DNA from 2 places in the Streptomyces sp. NPDC046821 genome. Region 1 is predicted to be linked to the other one. Evidence: riboswitches for the same ligand, from Rfam matches in the RefSeq annotation. Region 1 holds a riboswitch; the other holds the start of a gene.
What was found. A riboswitch is a leader RNA that binds a small molecule or an ion and turns the genes downstream of it on or off. The one in region 1 is predicted to bind cobalamin.

Region 1 (3,690 bases):
CCAGGCCGGACGGCCACTGGACCGACGTGTGAAGCCCCTGGCTGACACCGCGGGGGCCCTGTTATGGCCCAGTCGCATTCAGGAGGGGAAGTCCTTGGTACGAGCCCTCTGTCGGGACTCGGTATCCCAAATTAGAGCGACGCCGACCTGAGGTGTCAAGGGTCACATTCAACATTTGGTGCAGGCATGAATCAGGATCCGGTATCCCAGTTCCCCGCCTGCCGAACGCTCGATCCGCCCTGGTCCGGAGGGTGCCACGACCCCCGCGTACGGCGAGCCGGACAGGCTCCGAAACCGTGGTCTACGGGCGTCCACCACGACGGACGCGTGCGGGCGAACCATGAGGAGTGGGGGTCGCGAGGTCGGCACGCGACGGGTTCCGTGCACGCCCGGGCCGCACTGACACCTAGTCAGAAACGACCTCTGCTGGAACACTCGATCACCGGACGGATGCATGTGGCATCCACTTCGCCACCCCTCGGAGAGGCCCGCGTACCCGCCATCGTTCGCGGGGGAATCGCTGCCCTTGGGGTCAGCTGCCGCCCCGCCCGGGGGCCGCACGAGGAACGTGCCAGTCAGTTCATTCCGATCATTCCGAGCCGGGTGAAACTTGCGCCGATTGGGCTACGGTATCCCGTAGGAGGAGGTTGCAGACGTGCGCGACGGACGACAGGAAGGGCACGTCGTCGGCACGCGGAAGCGGCTGGCGCTCAGCGCGGAGTACACACCACTGCGCGACCAGGTGCGTGAGGTGGTGCGTGAGCGCATCGTCGAGGGGGGCTACCCCCCGGGTATGCGCATCGTGGAACGGGACCTCGCCGAGGAACTCGGGGTCTCCCGGCTGCCGGTGCGCGAGGCGCTGCGCATGTTGGAACGCGAGGGGTTCGTGTCGGTGGTCCCCCGGCGCGGGGTGATCGTCCGCGAGCTGACCCCGCACGACGTGGACCAACTCTTCGACGTACGCGAGGCGTTGGAGGTGCTGGTCGTCCGGCGCGTGACGGAGGGCGCCACCAAGGCGGACCTCCTGAGGCTCCGCCAGGTACTGGCCCGCGCCCGCAAAGCCATCGCGAACGGCAACGTCGCCGGAATCGGCCAGGCCAACGGGGACTTCCACGACGAGCTGATCCGCATCGCCCGCAACGACCTGCTCGCCGACATGCTCGAACCCCTTCAGGGCCGCATCCACTGGCTGCTCCGCCAGCACCACGACCCGGCCGAGCTGGTGGTCGAACACGCGGACCTCTACGAAGCGATCGCCTCCGGCGACCCGGACCGCGCGGCCGCCCGAGCCATGCGCCACGTACAGGTGAACCGGGACATCGCCACCCGCCTCCTCTTCGGAGCCGCGACCGGCCGCACTCCGGCGACGGGCTGAATTCCTGAGCCTGAGCTGCGTGGGGCATCGGTGGGGCGCCGGCCTGCGGGGTGAAGGGTGGGTCTTCGTGAGTCCCGCCCGCCCGGCCCGCCCGTAACTCCCCCTTGCTACGCTTCCCGTGCCTCTCGTGGGGGAAGCCGGTGGGAATCCGGCGCTGTCCCGCAACGGTGTGCGTGGCCCGCTTCGGTCACGCGAGTCCGGTCACCCTCGGCAGGTGTGCGACCCATCGAACGCTCGCCGTGGACTGCGAGCAGGGACCCCCAGAGCCCCCGGGCCCTTCTGGTGCCTGCGCGTTCCGCCGGCGGCACCGACCCGGAGGATGTGCGCCCGTCTTGCCCCGCACCACCACCCCCGCAGACGTCTCACCTGCGCGTATACCCGCCGCCCCGCTGGTCGTCGCGCTCGCGCTCGCGCTGGTCGTCTCGCTCGCCTGCGGGGTCGGACTCGGGGCTACGGGAATGAGCTGGGGGCAGGGGCTGCGGCTCATGTGGGCCGGGCTCAGCGGTGGGAATCTCGGCACAGGCGACTCGGCGGCTTACACCATCGTGTGGGAGATCCGCTTCCCACGGGTCGTGCTCGCGGCCGTGGTGGGCGCGGGGCTCGCCGCGGTCGGGGTCGCGGTGCAGGCGCTGGTGCGGAACGCCCTGGCCGACCCCTTCGTCCTCGGCATCTCCTCGGGCGCCGCCGTCGGCGCCAACGCGGTCATCCTGTTCGGCGCACTCGCCGGTTTCGGCATCTGGGCTCTCTCCTTCTCCGCCTTTCTGTCGGCCCTCGCCGCGACCCTCGTCGTCTACGTCGTGGCTCGCTCCCCGCTCGGTCTCAGCCCGCTGCGGCTCGTCCTGACCGGCACGGCGCTCGCCTACGGGTTCCAGGCCGTCACGACCGTCATGGTCTTCGGCGCCGAACGGGGTGAGGCGGCTCGCGCGGCGATGATGTGGCTGCTCGGCAGCCTCGGCGGGGCGACATGGCCGAAGGTGCCGCTGGCGGCGGTGACGGTTCTGGCCGGCTGGCTGTGGCTCAGGCTGCGGGCGGGTGCGCTCGACGCGCTCTCGATGGGTGACGAGACGGCGGCGATTCTGGGCGTGCCGCCCGACCGGCTGCGGCGTGAGCTGTTCGTCGTGACGGCGGCCGTGACGGGCACGGTCGTCGCCGTGAGCGGGGCGATCGGTTTCGTCGGGCTGATGGTTCCGCATCTCGTACGGATGCTCGTGGGCGCCTCGCACGTACGGGTGCTCGCGGTGGCGCCGCTCGCCGGGGCGGTGCTGCTCGTGTGGGCCGATGTGCTGTCGCGGTTGCTGCTCGCGCCTACGGAGCTGCCCGTAGGTGTGGTCACGGCCGCGCTCGGTGTACCCGCGTTCCTGCTGCTGATGCGGCGCGGCGGCCACGCGCTGACGGGACGCTGAGTTGGGGCGTCCCACCGACAGGTCCGTCACCGATGTTTGTTCCGGAGGAGAGTCGTGCGGCTTGCCGTAGAAGGCGTTTCGGTCGAGGTGGCGGGCGCGCGGCTCGTCGACGAGGTCACTCTCGACGTGCCCGCAGGAGCTTTCGTGGGGCTCGTCGGGCCCAACGGCAGCGGGAAGTCGACGTTGCTGCGCTGCGTCTACCGGGCACGGCGGCCCGACGCCGGAGTGGTCAGGGTCGACAGCGAGGACGTGCACCGCATGGCGCCCCGGGCAGCGGCACGCTTGCTCGCCGCGCTGCCGCAGGAGACAGCGGCCGACTTCGACTTCACCGTCACCGAGGTCGTCGCGATGGGGCGCCGGCCGCACCGCGAGCGCACCGCCGCGCGTGACCGGCAGATCTGCGAACAGGCGCTGGCCCGGGCCGGCGTCGCGCACCTCGCCTCGCGCGGCTTCCTGTCGCTGTCCGGTGGCGAGAAACAGCGGGTGCTCATCGCCCGCGCGCTCGCCCAGGAGCCGCGCGTCCTCGTCCTGGACGAGCCCACCAACCACCTCGACATAGCCCACCAGTTGGACGTGCTGCGCCGGGTACGTGCCGGCGGCCCGACGGTGCTCGCGGCCTTGCACGACCTCAATCTCGCCGCCGCGCACTGCGACGTGCTGCATGTACTGCACGGCGGGCGGGTCGTCGCCTCGGGCCCGCCGGACGAGGTCCTCTCACCGGGGCTGCTCGCCGACGTCTTCGGCGTCCGGGCACACCGGGTGCGCCACCCCGAGACAGGCACCACCCAGTTCCTCTTCGGCCCCCTGACTCCCTGACTCCCTGACACCCAACGGGAAGGTCCCTGTGCGCACGCTCCTGTCTTACGCCTCGCTCGGCCTCGCCGCCGCCCTCACGCTGACCGGCTGCGGCGC
Region 2 (3,690 bases), on a different contig from region 1:
CGCGTTCGAGCGGTGGGCGCGGGGCGCCGCCAGGGGCAGGGGACGTACGGAAAGCCCCGCGCCCTCGGTCTCCGATCCGGTGCCGCTCATCGGGTCAGCCGCGCCGGCGGCGGGCCTGCCACACGGCGGCCGCGCCGAGCACGACGACGGCGCCACCGCCGGCGATCAGACCGACGGCGGGACCACCGCCGCCCGACTCCGCGACGGTCGCACGCGGCTTCTCGGCCTTCACCGAACCCGTGTCCGCGCCCTTGCCCGCGCCCTTGTCCTTGGACGTGGACACCTGCTCACCGCACCCCGTCTTCGGGTAGCCGGAGATCGCGCACAGCAGGGCCTGGTTGTCGTAGCGCAGCGGTTTCGCGACGGCGGCGAGCGCGTCCGCGGTGGTCGCGTCGTCCGCGACCCGCGCGCACGCGGTACGCGGCTCCGGCGGCGTCTCACCGGACGGCGCGTCCTGCGCGACACCGGGGTCGATGACGAGCGCGACGCGCTTCTCGCCGGCCCGCGCCGGGGTGTCCGCGCAGATCGACGCGAACTTCGCCGTCCCGCGCGGCTTCGCCGCACTCTGCGAGTCCTCGCTCACCGAGAACCGGAACCCCTCGACATCACCGTCCGAGGGACGCGCGGTCGACGGCCCCTGGGTCGCGTAGACCCACTTGTCCCCGTCGCGGTCCCAGAAGGACCAGTAGCGGTAACCGGTTGCCTGGGCCTGGCCCGCGCCGGCCAGGAGCGCGAGCAGCGCTCCCAGGGCGAGGGCCAGGACGGGCAGGCGTCGGCGGCTGCTCACAGCTGCTGCTTCTTGCGGCCGCTGAACAGGAAGCCGATGCCGATACCGGCGACGGCCGCGACGGCGACGATGTACCAGACGCTCAGGCCGCCGCTCCTCTTCTCGTCCTTCTTCGCGGCCTGGGCGTCGGCCTTCGTGACCGGCGCGGGACCGGTCGCGTTCAGGGCCTTCACCAGGTCGGTGCCGCCGAAGTCACGCGGGTCGGCGCCGGCCGCGTGGGAGGCGAGGATCAGCTGGGCGTAGGCGGCCGGGCCGCTCTGCTCGGCCCACTTCGCGGAGTTCTTCTCCAGCCAGGTCAGGGCGCCGGCGGCCTCGTCGTGGTGGCCGGCGGCGGCGAGCGCGGTGACCGCGTCGGCCGTGTTGCCGTAGTCCGGCTGGGCCTCGGCGCCCGGCATCGCGGACATGAGGTGGTGGTCCTTGGCCAGCTCGCCGGTCAGGTAGGCGGCGCCGTTCTCGGCCGCCTGAGCGGCGTCCGGCGTACCGGCCTTGCAGGTCGGGGCACCGGCCGACTTCCCGGCGACCGGCGCCAGGCCCTTGCCGAGACCGCCGAGCACACCGGCCGCCGTGGCGTCCGCGTTGGCCGCGAGCTTGCCCTTCTTGTCGGGCTGGTACGCGAACGCGCCGCTGTCCTTGTCGCCCTTGGTGCAGGGGATCGACAGCTTCACGAGCGCGGCCTGCGCGTCCGTGACCTTCTCGCCGGCGGCGGTGAGCGCGCCGATCACGACGGACGTGGAGTTGGCGTCGGCCGCCCCGCCCGGCATGTAGCCCCAGCCGCCGCCCTTGGCCTCGACGGACTTCAGCCACTTCACGGCCTTGCCTATTTCGGCGTCGTGGCCGCCGAGCGCGGCGAGGGCCTGCACGGCGACGGCCGTGCTGTTGGAGTCGAGGGGCGTCTTGGCGTCGCAGGCCTTGCCGGCGTCGGAGCGGAACGCGGCGAAACCGCCGTTCGCGCACTGCTGCCCGGTCAGCCAGTCGACAGCCTTCGACGCGGGCTTCACGCCCATCGTGTCCTGCGCGAGCAGCGCGAGCGACTGCCGCCAGACACCGTCGTACGTCGGGTCGGAGGTGCCGTAGAGGCCGGACGGGACGACGACCTTGGGGGAGGGCGAGGCGCTGTCCGCGACCGCGGCGGGCGCACAGGCGGCGCCGATCACGACGGTCGCGCCGACGAGCGCGGCGGTGCGGCGAATGTTCATGGTGGGGCGGGTGCCTCTCCCTGCGGGGAGCCGGGCGGCACGGCACACACGGGTACCGGGCGGCTCCGGCTCCGTATGCCTCGACGGTGCCGGCCACCGGCGAGCGCCGATGACACGAGCCGGTCACGCACCGCACGAGGCATTCCGGCTCACCACGAGCGTGGTTCACGGTTGCGGGTCAGCGCCGGATTCGCACCGGCTTCCCCCCGCGCGGGCATGAGGACGACCCGCACACTGTACCGGCACGTATTCCGGCCACTCAGGGGTGCCTCAGGGGTGCCCGAAGGGGGCGGGGCAACCTGTGCCCCGCCCCCTTCGGGACGATCTTCCGGAGGACAGCCGAGACGATCCTCCGGACGGAATCCGCTACCGGATGTCCACCGGCCCGTCGTCACCCGACCGCTTCGTACCGTTCCCGCCGCCGTCGACCGGGCTCGACGCCCCGCCCAGGTAGCGCTGGATCTCGCCGCCCGGCTGCCTCGTCTCGCCGTCGGGCGCGCCGAGGTTGCGGCGGACCGAGTCGAGGATGGTCAGGCCCTGGCCGACGAGCCCGGCCGCGATCTCGCCGAGGCCGTCCGCGCCGTTGAGGACGTTGACGTTGGCGCCCGCGAGACCGCTCGCCGCCTCCTTCACGATCTGCGGCAGCTGGTCGATCAGCATCCGGTCGAGCGCGACCCGGTCGTACGACGCCGCCGCCTCGGCCTGGATCTTCATCCGCTCGGCCTCGGCGATCGCCATCACGCGGATCCGCTCGGCGTCGGCCTCGGCGGGCTTCACGACCTCGGCGACCAGCTGCTGCTGGCGCAGCTCGGCCGCGCGCTCGGCCAGTTCGGTCTGCGCCGTGAGCACTTCCTGCTCGGCGTGCGCCTGCGCGAGCGGACCGGCCTGGGCGGCCGCCGCCTGGGCGCGGTCGATCTCGGCCTTGTACTGGGCCTGGACGACGGCGGTCTGCCGGGCGTACTCGGCCTGGTTGCGCTGGGCCTCCTGCTCGGCCTGGGAAGCGGCCTGGGTGGCCTGCGCCTGGGCGATCTGGGCCTGCCGCTGGATCGCGGCCTTGTGCGGGGCCGACATCGCGTCGATGTAGCCGGTCGCGCCGTCGTCGATGGACTGGATCTGGAGCGAGTCCACGATCAGGCCGATCTTCGCCATCTCGGCCTTCGAGGTGTCGAGCACCTCGGCGGCCAGCTTCTGGCGCTCGGTGACGATCTCCTCGACCGTCATCGAGCCGATGATGGAGCGCAGGTGACCGGCGAAGATCCGCCCGGTGAGGACCGACATCTGGTCCTGGTCGGAGAGGAACCGCTGCCCGGCGTTGACGATGCTCTCCACGTCGTTGCCGACCTTGAAGGCGATGACGGCGCGCACGGTCAGGGAGATGCCCTGCCGGGTCACGCACTTCTCGACGACCTCGGCCTCCGACATGGCCAGGGAGAGGAAGCGGGTCTTGCGGAAGACAGGCAGGACGAACTTCCCGTGCCCGGTCACCACCCGGAACGGCGCTCCCCCAAGTCCCCGCCTGCCACCCGAGATCAGCATTGCCTGATCGGGTGAGGGGACGCGATATCCGAACATCCTTCAGTCTCCTTAGCGGGAGCCGCCGATGCCGCCGGAGCCGTGATCGGGCTCGTCCAGTGACGGATCGGACCAGGGCATGACGACGACCTGGCGGGTGCCGCGCGACTCGATCACCAGAACGGTCGTCCCGCG

Region 2: linked by a shared signal. The riboswitch ahead of ABZ893_RS20040 (prenyltransferase/squalene oxidase repeat-containing protein) and the one ahead of ABZ893_RS07360 (iron ABC transporter permease) in region 1 are both predicted to bind cobalamin.

What each region holds. Positions count from the first base shown of each region.
Region 1 covers NZ_JBEYYB010000003.1:173,883-177,572, reverse strand. The annotation lists gene ABZ893_RS07365 (GntR family transcriptional regulator) at 656-1,375, shown strand; cobalamin riboswitch at 1,475-1,603, shown strand; gene ABZ893_RS07360 (iron ABC transporter permease) at 1,750-2,778, shown strand; gene ABZ893_RS07355 (ABC transporter ATP-binding protein) at 2,833-3,594, shown strand; gene ABZ893_RS07350 (ABC transporter substrate-binding protein) at 3,623-3,690, shown strand, end outside.
Region 2 covers NZ_JBEYYB010000009.1:200,235-203,924, forward strand. The annotation lists gene ABZ893_RS20030 (CbiQ family ECF transporter T component) at 1-90, opposite strand, end outside; gene ABZ893_RS20035 (SCO2322 family protein) at 95-787, opposite strand; gene ABZ893_RS20040 (prenyltransferase/squalene oxidase repeat-containing protein) at 784-1,983, opposite strand; cobalamin riboswitch at 2,100-2,219, opposite strand; gene ABZ893_RS20045 (SPFH domain-containing protein) at 2,350-3,555, opposite strand; gene ABZ893_RS20050 (hypothetical protein) at 3,568-3,690, opposite strand, start outside.